Regions from separate parts of the Nonomuraea sp. NPDC005730 genome, predicted to be linked through region 1. Evidence: riboswitches for the same ligand, from Rfam matches in the RefSeq annotation. Region 1 holds a riboswitch; each other region holds the start of a gene.
What was found. A riboswitch is a leader RNA that binds a small molecule or an ion and turns the genes downstream of it on or off. The one in region 1 is predicted to bind thiamine pyrophosphate.

Region 2: linked by a shared signal. The riboswitch ahead of ABZ444_RS05920 (FAD-dependent oxidoreductase) and the one ahead of ABZ444_RS32980 (cytosine permease) in region 1 are both predicted to bind thiamine pyrophosphate.
Region 3: linked by a shared signal. The riboswitch ahead of thiC (phosphomethylpyrimidine synthase ThiC) and the one ahead of ABZ444_RS32980 (cytosine permease) in region 1 are both predicted to bind thiamine pyrophosphate.

What each region holds. Positions count from the first base shown of each region.
Region 1 covers NZ_JBEXYK010000038.1:42,949-46,211, reverse strand. Annotated here, with positions in the region: gene ABZ444_RS32985 (methylated-DNA--[protein]-cysteine S-methyltransferase) at 1-375, shown strand, start outside; gene ABZ444_RS32980 (cytosine permease) at 361-1,704, opposite strand; TPP riboswitch at 1,695-1,808, opposite strand; gene ABZ444_RS32975 (rhodanese-like domain-containing protein) at 1,860-2,183, opposite strand; gene ABZ444_RS32970 (DNA-formamidopyrimidine glycosylase family protein) at 2,210-3,088, opposite strand; gene ABZ444_RS32965 (TenA family protein) at 3,126-3,263, opposite strand, start outside.
Region 2 covers NZ_JBEXYK010000003.1:191,443-194,705, forward strand. Annotated here, with positions in the region: gene ABZ444_RS05910 (thiazole synthase) at 1-145, opposite strand, end outside; gene thiS (sulfur carrier protein ThiS) at 138-338, opposite strand; gene ABZ444_RS05920 (FAD-dependent oxidoreductase) at 335-1,852, opposite strand; TPP riboswitch at 1,842-1,958, opposite strand; gene ABZ444_RS05925 (FAD-dependent oxidoreductase) at 2,011-3,180, shown strand; gene ABZ444_RS05930 (Rv2175c family DNA-binding protein) at 3,211-3,263, shown strand, end outside.
Region 3 covers NZ_JBEXYK010000001.1:325,412-328,674, forward strand. Annotated here, with positions in the region: gene ABZ444_RS01495 (glycoside hydrolase family 95 protein) at 1-1,158, shown strand, start outside; gene ABZ444_RS01500 (class I SAM-dependent methyltransferase) at 1,118-1,570, opposite strand; TPP riboswitch at 1,606-1,718, shown strand; gene thiC (phosphomethylpyrimidine synthase ThiC) at 1,711-3,189, shown strand; gene ABZ444_RS01510 (SDR family oxidoreductase) at 3,199-3,263, opposite strand, start outside.

The DNA of each region.
Region 1 (3,263 bases):
ACGTTCATCGGGCCCGACGCCCGCCGCCTCGACCCGGTGCGCCGGGAGCTCGACGCGTACTTCTCCGGCCGCCTGCGCACCTTCGCCACGCCGGTCGACCTCGCGCTGGCCACGCCGTTCGCCCGTACCGTGCTGCAGAAGACCATGGCCGTGCCCTACGGGACGACCACGACGTACGAGGAGATCGGCGCGAGCATCGGACGGCCGCGCGCCCTTCGCGCGGTCGGCAACGCGGTCGGCGCCAACCCCGTGTGCGTGATCGTGCCCTGCCATCGGGTGGTCCGTGAGGACGGCGAGCTCGGCGACTACGCCGGAGGCGTGGCCGCCAAGCAGCACCTGCTCAACGTCGAACGCCGGGCCTCAGCGGGCCGCTGAGCGGCGCCGGCCCCTGGTGAGCACGCCGATGAGCAGCGTCACCAGGGCCGCGACCAGCGCGCCGCCGAGCGCGCCGTTCATCCACGGCTCCCGCGTGAAGCCGACGACGTCGCGGGCGGCGGCCCAGAAGTCGTCCCAGCCGGCGACCGTGGGCGTCGAGGTGGTGAACCAGTAGGCGGCGAAGCCCAGCGCCCACGGCAGCAGCATCAGCCAGCGCGAGGGCGCGTCCTCGGCGGTGTTCCAGCGGGCGGCGCCGCCGAGCACGAAGTAGTCGACGGCCAGCACCGCGAACATCGGCACGAACACCGCGCCGATCACCCCGAGGAACGCGCCGTAGGAGGTGACGTCCACGACCAGGGCGATCGCGGTGGTGAGCACGCCGATCGCGGTCGAGACGACCCGGCGGTCGACGTTCGGCATGAGGTTCTGCAGCGAGACGGTGGTGGAGTAGACGTTGGCGAAGGACTGGTCGGTCTCGCGCAGTACCAGGATGCCGAAGAACAGCGCGCCCAGCGGCGCCGCGACGAACGGCTGGAACACGACCATGCCGTCGGCCTGGACCGCCTGGGCGCCCGCGATGGCCACCGCGTACACGCCGAGGGCCAGGCAGGCCACCTGGGCGACGGTGTAGCCGCCGACGACCCCGGTGAAGGCGGCCCGGCTGGAGCGCGAGTGCCTGGCGAAGTCGGCGGCCATCGGCACCCACGACACCGACAGGGCGATGACGTAGTCGACGGCCGGGGCGAAGGCCGTCCACGACCCACCTGTGTACGTCGGCGCCTCGCCCAGGAACGACACGGTGAACCAGATCAGCGACACGATCACGCCGGCGGTGACGTACCGGCGCAGCAGCCTGATCGACCCGAGCGGCCAGACGGCGAGCGCGGTGGTCAGCACCCCCGCCACCACCACCCACACCTGGTACGGGACGCTCCCGAAGATCGCGTTCGCGGCCTTGGCGATCACCCAGAGCTCGAAGGCCCCCCAGCCGAGCATCTGCACGATGTTCAGCACGGACGGGACGTACGACATCTTCGCCCCGAACAGCCCGCGCAGCAGCACCATCGCCGGCCGCCCGGTCTGCGTGCCGGGGATGGCCGACAGACCGACCATGGCCGTGCCGATGAGGCTGCCGACCACGGCGGCCGTGAGCGCGGCCACGAGGCTGAGCGGCGCGCCGCCCAGGGGGTCGATCAGGACGAGCGCGCCGGAGAAGCCGAGGAGGCTGACACCGAGGTTGGCCCAGAGCGCGCCCTGGTCGAGGACGCCGAGGGTCTTGGGGGGCGCGCCGTCAAGGGTCAGCGGAACTTCGTCGACGACATGCGTCATCGCACACTCCCTACGCCGGCATTATCCGGACAGGTTCAGGCGGTCGGCAGCGGCTGTGTTGCTGCCCTCTCAGCCCGGCACCCCGAGCTCCCGCGACTATGCAGTTGGCGCCCTCATCATGCCTTAATGGCGGCAGAACCGCCACAGTGGGGCATTCAGGCCACGAAAGGCTCCTGCCCGGTCTCGCTGACCATCGGACGGCGCGCGAACTCCCACGACTGCATGCCGCCGCCCACGTTGACGGCGTCGCGCCCCAGCTGGTTGAGCCACGCCGCGACCTGCATCGACCGGCCGCCGACCCGGCACACCACGTAGACGGTGCGGTCGGCGGGCACCTCCTCGACCCGGCCCTGGATCTGCGACATGGGGATGTGCACGGCCTCGGGGGCGTGGCCGGCGAGCCATTCGTCCTGCTCACGGACGTCGAGCAGGTAGGCGTCGTCGGGAACGGCGGTGGCCTCGATCTCAGGAACGGTCATGCCTCCATCATCCCGCGCCCGGGACCCTACTTGAGCAGGCGCGACATCCGCCGGTCGGCCAGCGGTCTGCCGCCCGTCTGGCAGGTCGGGCAGTACTGGAGCGCGGAGTCGGCGAAGGACACCTCGCGGATCGTGTCGCCGCACACGTCGCACGGCTGGCCCGCCCGGTTGTGCACGCGCAGCCCGGACTTCTTCTCCGCCTTGAGGTCTTTGGCGGCCAGCCCGTGCGCCCGTTCGACGGCGTCGCGCAACGTCGTCACGATGGCCTCGTGCAGGTCGGCGATCTGCGCGTCGGTCAGCGACGCCGCGATCTTGAACGGCGACATCTTCGCCGCGTGCAGCACCTCGTCGGAGTAGGCGTTGCCGATGCCCGCGATCACCTTCTGGTCGCGCAGCAGCCCCTTGATCTGGGTGCGGTTGCCGCCCACGATGCGCTTGAGCGCCTCGACGGTGAAGGCGTCGTCGAGCGGGTCGGGGCCCAGGGCGGCGACGCCGGGCACGTCCTCCGGCTTGTCGGTGACGTAGACGGCAAGCCGTTTCTGCGTGCCGGCCTCGGTCAGCTCGAACCCGGGGGCCAGGCCGTCGTCGTCCGGCGCCAGCCGTACACGTACGGCCAGCGGCCCCTTGCCCGGCCGTACCGGCCGCGCGCCGGTCAGGTCGTCGCGCCAGCGCAGCCAGCCGGCGCGGGCCAGATGGATGATCAGGTGCAGGCCGTCGCAGTCGAGGTCGAGGAACTTGCCGTGCCTCGACACGCCCGTGACGGTGAGCCCGCCGAGCGCGGTGACCGGCGGGTCGAACGTCTTGAGCGCCTGGAAGCCGACGACGTCGACGCCGGCGATCGAACGGCCGACCGCCCGCTCGCGCAGGAAGTTGGTGAGCGACTCCACCTCGGGAAGTTCCGGCATGCCACCAGGGTATGGCGCGCACCGGGCCGGCACGCGACTACGGCACGTCCCAGAAGGCGAGCTCGTGTGCCATGCCCTCGGCGAACAGCGCCTCCGCCCGTACGGGGTCGGGGTCGGCCTCGTCGATCATCTGCCCGATCCGTACGGTCAGCGCCGCGAACGCCGGGTCGGCGTA
Region 2 (3,263 bases), on a different contig from region 1:
GGTCGAGCCGCCGCATGGCCACCGTGGTCAGCTCGGTGCCCGAGGCCACCAGGGCCTGGTCGAGCACCTCCAGGGAGGGCGCGCCGCCGGTGCCCATGATGAGCCGGGAGTCGAACTTCTCCCCGGCGATGATCAGCTCATCCACCCTGCACCGCCGTCAGCACCTCGACGCGGTCGCGGTCGCCGAGCGCCGTCGTCTCCCACGTGCTCCGCGTGACCACCTCGTCGTTCACGGCCACGGCCACCCCGGTGGTGGCCGTGGTCAGCGTCCGTACGGCCTGGGCCACGGTGGTGCCGTCGGCCACCTCGTGCGGGGCGCCGTTGATCGTCACAATCATGAAATATCCCGAAATCTCGCGGGCGAGCACAGCGCGGCCAGCTCGCCCTCCTCACCCGTCAGAATCCCCGCGCCCGTCGAAAGCCCCGCCGCCGGGGCCGCCGCCGGAGCCGCGGCCTGTGTCGCCGTCTGTGTCGCTGTCCGGGCCGTCGTCGAGGCCGTTGTCGAGGCCGCCGTCGGGAGCGCCGTCGGGGGCGACATCGTCGCGGCCGGGGGTGTCGCGGCCGGGGTCATCACCGCCGCCGTGACCAGGGCAGCCGTCAGGGGCGCCAGCAGTACCCCGCCCCGGTGGTGGCCGGTCGCCAGCACCAGCCCGGGGACCTCGCCCGCCCCGATGATCGGCAGGTTGTCGGGGGTGCCCGGACGCAGCCCGGCGACCACGTCGGCGACCTCCAGCTCGGTGACGCCCGGCACCAGCTCCCTGGCGTCGCGCAGCAGCTCGTAGAGCCCGCCCGCGGTCACCCGGGTGTCGAACCCGAGCTCCTCCTGGGTCGCCCCCAGCACCAGCTCACCGTCGCCCCTGGGGACGAGGTAGACGGGCGCGCCGTGCACCATCCCGCGTACGCACCGCCCGAGCAGCGGCTGCGGCGAGCGCAACCGCATGATCTGTCCCTTGACCGGCCGGACGGGCACGTCGGCCAGCTCCCCGCTCCACGCCCCGGCGGCCAGCACCACCCGCTCGGCCGCGATCTCCCGCACCGCCTCAGGCTGACCGGGTACGGGCTCCAGCCGCACACCCGTCACAGCACCCGTCGCAGGGCCTGCCGCACCGCCGGTCCAAGCGCCGGCGCCGGAGCTGGTCCCAGCGCCTGTCACGACGCCTGGAGCGGTGTCGCCGTCGCGCAGCAGTCCGGTCACCCGCGCCCGCACCACGGGCACGCCCAGCCGGTCGAGCGCGGCCAGCAGCGCCGCCGTGACCCGGCGCGGATCGACCCAGGCGTCACCGGGGGCCAGCAGCCCCCCGCGCACCGAAGGCGCCAGCATGGGCTCCAGACGGCGGCACTCGCGCCCGGTCAGCCGTTCGACCCGCAGCCCCAGCTTGTCCATGAACGCCGCCAGGTCGTCGAGCGCCGCGAGGTCGTCGGCCCCGAAGGCGACGTCGAGCGTGCCGTCGGCGCGCAGGTCGAGCGCACGACCAGCGGCCCCCTCCGGCCCGATCACCCCGAACGCGCCCCCGAAGGCATCCCGAGGCCTCGTCCCGACCCCGCCGCTCAGCCCCGCGCCGACACCTGGCCCGAGGTCCGCGCCGACACCTGGCCCGAGGGCCGGGCCGAGGCCCGCGTCGGCGGCCAGTTCGGCGGCGAAGGACGGCCACCGGCGCAGCGAGGCGGCCCCCAGCCGCAGCAGCGGCTCCTCGGTGTAGGCGACCTCGCTGACTGGCGCCAGCATCCCGGCCGCCGCGTAGGAGGCCCCGCGGCCCGGGGCCGGGTCGACCACCGTGACGGGCAGCCCCTCGCGGGCCAGCCGCCAGGCGATCGACAACCCGACGACCCCGCCGCCCACGATCACATTCATCCGCGCTCCCTTCGCCGGCATGATCCGGATCAGGTGTCTTGCGGTCGAAGGCCCGCTCAAGCCTTCCTCTCAGCCCGGTGACGGCCGGACTCCCGCGCGTCTTGCGCCTCCAGCCTACGGCCTCGGCGCGACGCACCGGCACCGCCCCCGTTATGGTCATGAACGTGAACCATGTCGTAGTGGTGGGAGCGGGCCTGGCCGGGCTGCGCAGCGCGGAGGCGCTGCGCGGGCGCGGCTTCACCGGACGGATCACGCTGATCGGCCAGGAGCGCCATCGGCCCTACGACCGTCCGCCGTTGTCCAAGGCCGTGCTGTCCGGCGCGGCCGACTCCAGCTTCCTGGAGGCCGACCTCGACGCGCTGGAGGTCGACTTCTGGCCCGGGGTCACCGCCAAGGCCCTGCGCGAGGGCGTCGTGGAGACGACCGAGGGCCAGCTCGGCTACGACGGCCTCGTGATCGCCACCGGCGCCGAGCCGATCACCGTGCCCGGCGACGGCCCCCAGTACGTCCTGCGCACCCTCGACGACGCCCACGAGCTGCGCGCCGGGCTCGTGGCCGGGGCCCACGTGGCGATCATCGGCGCCGGTTGGATCGGCGCCGAGGTCGCCACCGCCGCCCGCAAGGCCGGCTGCTCGGTGACCGTGATCGAGGCCGGCCCCACCCCGCTGGCCAACGCCGTGGGCCCGGAGATCGGCGCCCGCACCCGACACTGGTACGACGGCATCGACCTGCGCCTGAACACCATGGTCGACGAGGTGGACGAGGGCGGCGTGCGGCTGGTGGGCGGCGAGTTCGTCCAGGCGCACGTGGTCGTCACCGGCATCGGCGTGCGCCCGGCCATCGAATGGCTGGCCGGCTCCGACATCGACCTGCACAACGGCGTCGTCACCGACGAGCACCTGCGCACGTCCATGCCGAACGTGGTCGCCGCCGGCGACTGCGCGGCCTGGTGGTCGCGCCGCTACGGCGTCCGGCTGCGCGTCGAGCACTGGGACACCGCGCTCGGCTCGCCCGAGGTGGCCGCCGCGACCCTGCTGGGCGAGGAGGCCGTCTACGACCCGGCGCCCTACTTCTGGTCCGAGCAGTTCGGCCACATGGTCCAGTACATCGGCCACCACCCCTCCGGCGACCGCCTGCTCTACCGGGGCGAGCCCGAGGGCAAGTGGTCGGCCGTCTGGCTGACGTCCGGCGACACCCTGGCCGCCGTGCTGGCCGTCGACCGGCCTCGGGACTACGTGCAGGGCCGTAGGATCATCGAGGGCGGTCATCGCCTCGACACAGAACGCCTGGTAGATCCAGAGGTCCCCCTACGGGATTGTGTTGTTTGAGCAAGGACGGCATGTGGTAGTTGTGGTTTCGTGACGCTTTCTGTTGCACAGATCGACCGGGAGACCGACCAGCTCGTCGACGA
Region 3 (3,263 bases), on a different contig from region 1:
GAGTCCGACTACCACACCAACATCAACCTGCAGATGAACTACTGGCCCGCCGAGCCGGCGAACCTGGCCGAGACGGCGGTGCCGTACCAGGAGTTCGTGGCGGGGCTGCGCGCGCCCGGTCGCGAGACCGCGCGGTCGATGTTCGGCTCCGCGGGCTGGGTGGTGCACTCCAACACCAACCCGTTCGGGTTCACGGGGGTGCACGACTGGCCCACGTCGTTCTGGATGCCGGACGCCGCCGGCTGGCTGGTGCGCCAGCTCTACGAGCGCTACCTGTTCGACGGCGACGAGCGCTACCTGCGCGGGCACGCCTACCCGGCGATGCGCGAGGCCGCCGAGTTCTGGCTGGCCAACCTGTGTCCCGACGCGCGTGACGGCAGCCTCGTCGTCTCGCCCGCGTACTCGCCCGAGCACGGCGACTTCACCGCGGGCGCGGCCATGCCGCAGCAGATCGTCCGGGACCTGTTCGCCTGCACGGCCGAGGCCGCGCGGACGCTCGGCGTGGACGCCGAGTTCGCCGGACGGCTGCGCGCGGCGGCCGACCGGCTCGATCCCGGGCTGCGGGTCGGGTCCTGGGGGCAGCTCCAGGAGTGGAAGGCCGATCTCGACGACCCGTCCGACCGGCACCGGCACGTCTCCCAGCTCTACGCCCTGCACCCCGGGACGCAGCTCACCGCTCCCGAGCACCTGGCCGCGGCGCGCACCACCCTCGAAGCCCGCGGCGACGGCGGCACGGGCTGGAGCATGGCCTGGAAGGTCAGCTTCTGGGCCCGGCTCAAGGACGGCGACCGCGCCCTGAGCATGCTGAGCGGGCAACTGCGGTCCAGCACGCTGCCCAACCTGTGGGACACGCATCCGCCGTTCCAGATCGACGGGAACCTCGGCGCGACCGCCGGGGTGGCCGAGATGCTGCTCCAGAGCCACGCCGGCGTCATCGAGCTGCTGCCCGCGCTGCCGGCCGCCTGGCGCGCGGGCTCGTTCGACGGGCTGCGCGCCCGCGGCGGCTTCACCGTCGGGGTGACCTGGGCGGACGGCGTGCCGGTCGAGGTCAGGCTGGCGTCGGCGCGCGGCGGGACCGCCCGGCTGCGCGGCCCCGGATTCGCGCGCGACCTGGAGACTAGGGCAGGGGAGAGCTGCGCGCTGTCGCCAGCACGCTGAACCACGTGCGGTGGGTGACGTTCGACTCGTGCCAGGCGCGCAGCGTCGGCTCGGTCTGCTCGGACGGCACGTGCACGAGAGCCGCGGCCGACCAGATGCCGTCCAGGGAGGCCGGCGACAGCGGCGGCCGCCGCAGATCGCCCAGAACGGCAGGCACGCCGCGCCCGGCGGCGAGCCTGGCCATCTCGATCGACAGGTCCACGCCCACGGTGGTCAGGCCGCGCCCGGCGAACCAGGCCGACTCGCGCCCCGGGCCGCATCCCAGGTCGGCGACCGTGGCTCCGGCGGGCAGGGCCGAGGCGAACCGGTCGCGGAAGGCCGCGAACGGGGGAGGCGGATCGGAGAACTGCTCGTCGAACTGGCGCGCGATGCGGTCGTAGGTGGCGGTCGTGTGCGCAATGGGATCAGACATCCCCTTGATCCTGCCACGCGCGGGGTTATGATCGCGGTGACCAACGCGGGAGCCCGGTGCGGACCGGGCTGAGAGGACGGCTGTCAGCCGCCGACCGCCAGAACCTGCTCCGGATAATGCCGGCGAAGGGAGTTTGCGCGATGAACGACGCGCGCTTTTCCAAGATCCACATCGGTGACCTCCAGGTGCCGATGCGCGAGGTCAGGCTGTCGAACGGCACCTCGGTGCGGCTCTACGACACCTCGGGGCCCTCGCGTACCGACCGCTCGGCGTGGGGGTCGCCGGTCACCCAGCTCGGCGCGGCGCGGCGCGGTGTGGTGACCAAGGAGATGGAGTTCGTGGCCGTCCGGGAGGGTATGACCCCCGAGTTCGTCCGGCAGGAGGTCGCGGCCGGCCGGGCGGTCATCCCCGCCAACGTCAACCATCCCGAGTCCGAGCCGATGGCGATCGGCCGGAACTTCCTGGTCAAGATCAACGCCAACATCGGCAACTCCGCCGTCACCTCCTCGATCGAGGAGGAGGTCGAGAAGATGACCTGGGCCACCCGGTGGGGCGCCGACACCGTCATGGACCTGTCCACCGGGCCGAACATCCACGAGACCCGCGAGCAGATCATCCGCAGCTCGCCCGTCCCGGTCGGGACCGTGCCCATCTACCAGGCGCTGGAGAAGGTGGGCGGGCGTCCCGAGTCGCTGTCGTGGGAGGTCTACCGCGACACCCTGATCGAGCAGTGCGAGCAGGGCGTCGACTACGTGACGGTGCACGCGGGCGTGCGGCTGGCGCACGTGCCGCTGACCGCCCGCCGCAAGACCGGGATCGTCTCGCGCGGGGGCTCGATCATGGCCGCCTGGTGCCTGGCCCACCATCGCGAGAGCTTCCTGTACGAGCACTTCGACGAGATGTGCGCCCTGCTGGCCCGCTACGACGTGACGTTCTCGCTGGGCGACGGGCTGCGCCCCGGGTCGATCGCGGACGCCAACGACGAGGCCCAGTTCGCCGAGCTGCGCACGCTGGGCGAGCTGACCAAGGTCGCGCACGCGCACGACGTGCAGGTGATGATCGAGGGGCCCGGCCACGTGCCCATGCACAAGATCAAGGAGAACGTCGACCTGCAGCGCGAGCTCTGCGACGACGTGCCCTTCTACACCCTCGGCCCGCTCGTCACCGACATCGCCCCCGGCTACGACCACATCACCTCGGGCATCGGCGCCGCCATGATCGCCTGGTACGGCACCGCCATGCTCTGCTACGTCACCCCCAAGGAGCACCTCGGCCTGCCCAACCGCGACGACGTCAAGACCGGCGTGATCACGTACAAGATCGCGGCGCACGCGGCGGACCTGGCCAAGGGGCACCCGCAGGCCCAGGCGTGGGACGACGCCCTGTCGGACGCCCGGTTCGAGTTCCGCTGGGAGGACCAGTTCGACCTGTCGCTCGACCCGGACACCGCCCGCGCCTTCCACGACGAGACCCTGCCGGCCGCGCCCGCCAAGACCGCGCACTTCTGCTCGATGTGCGGCCCGAAGTTCTGCTCGATGAAGCTCAGCCACGAGGTGCGGGCGGGCATGGCCGACAAGGCGGCCGAGTTCCTCGGGAAGGGCGGCTCGATCTACCTCTGACCTGCGCGGTCAGCCCGGGAGCGTCTCGCCGCCGATCGGGGCCAGCACCTCGCCCGTGTAGTACGAGGACAGCC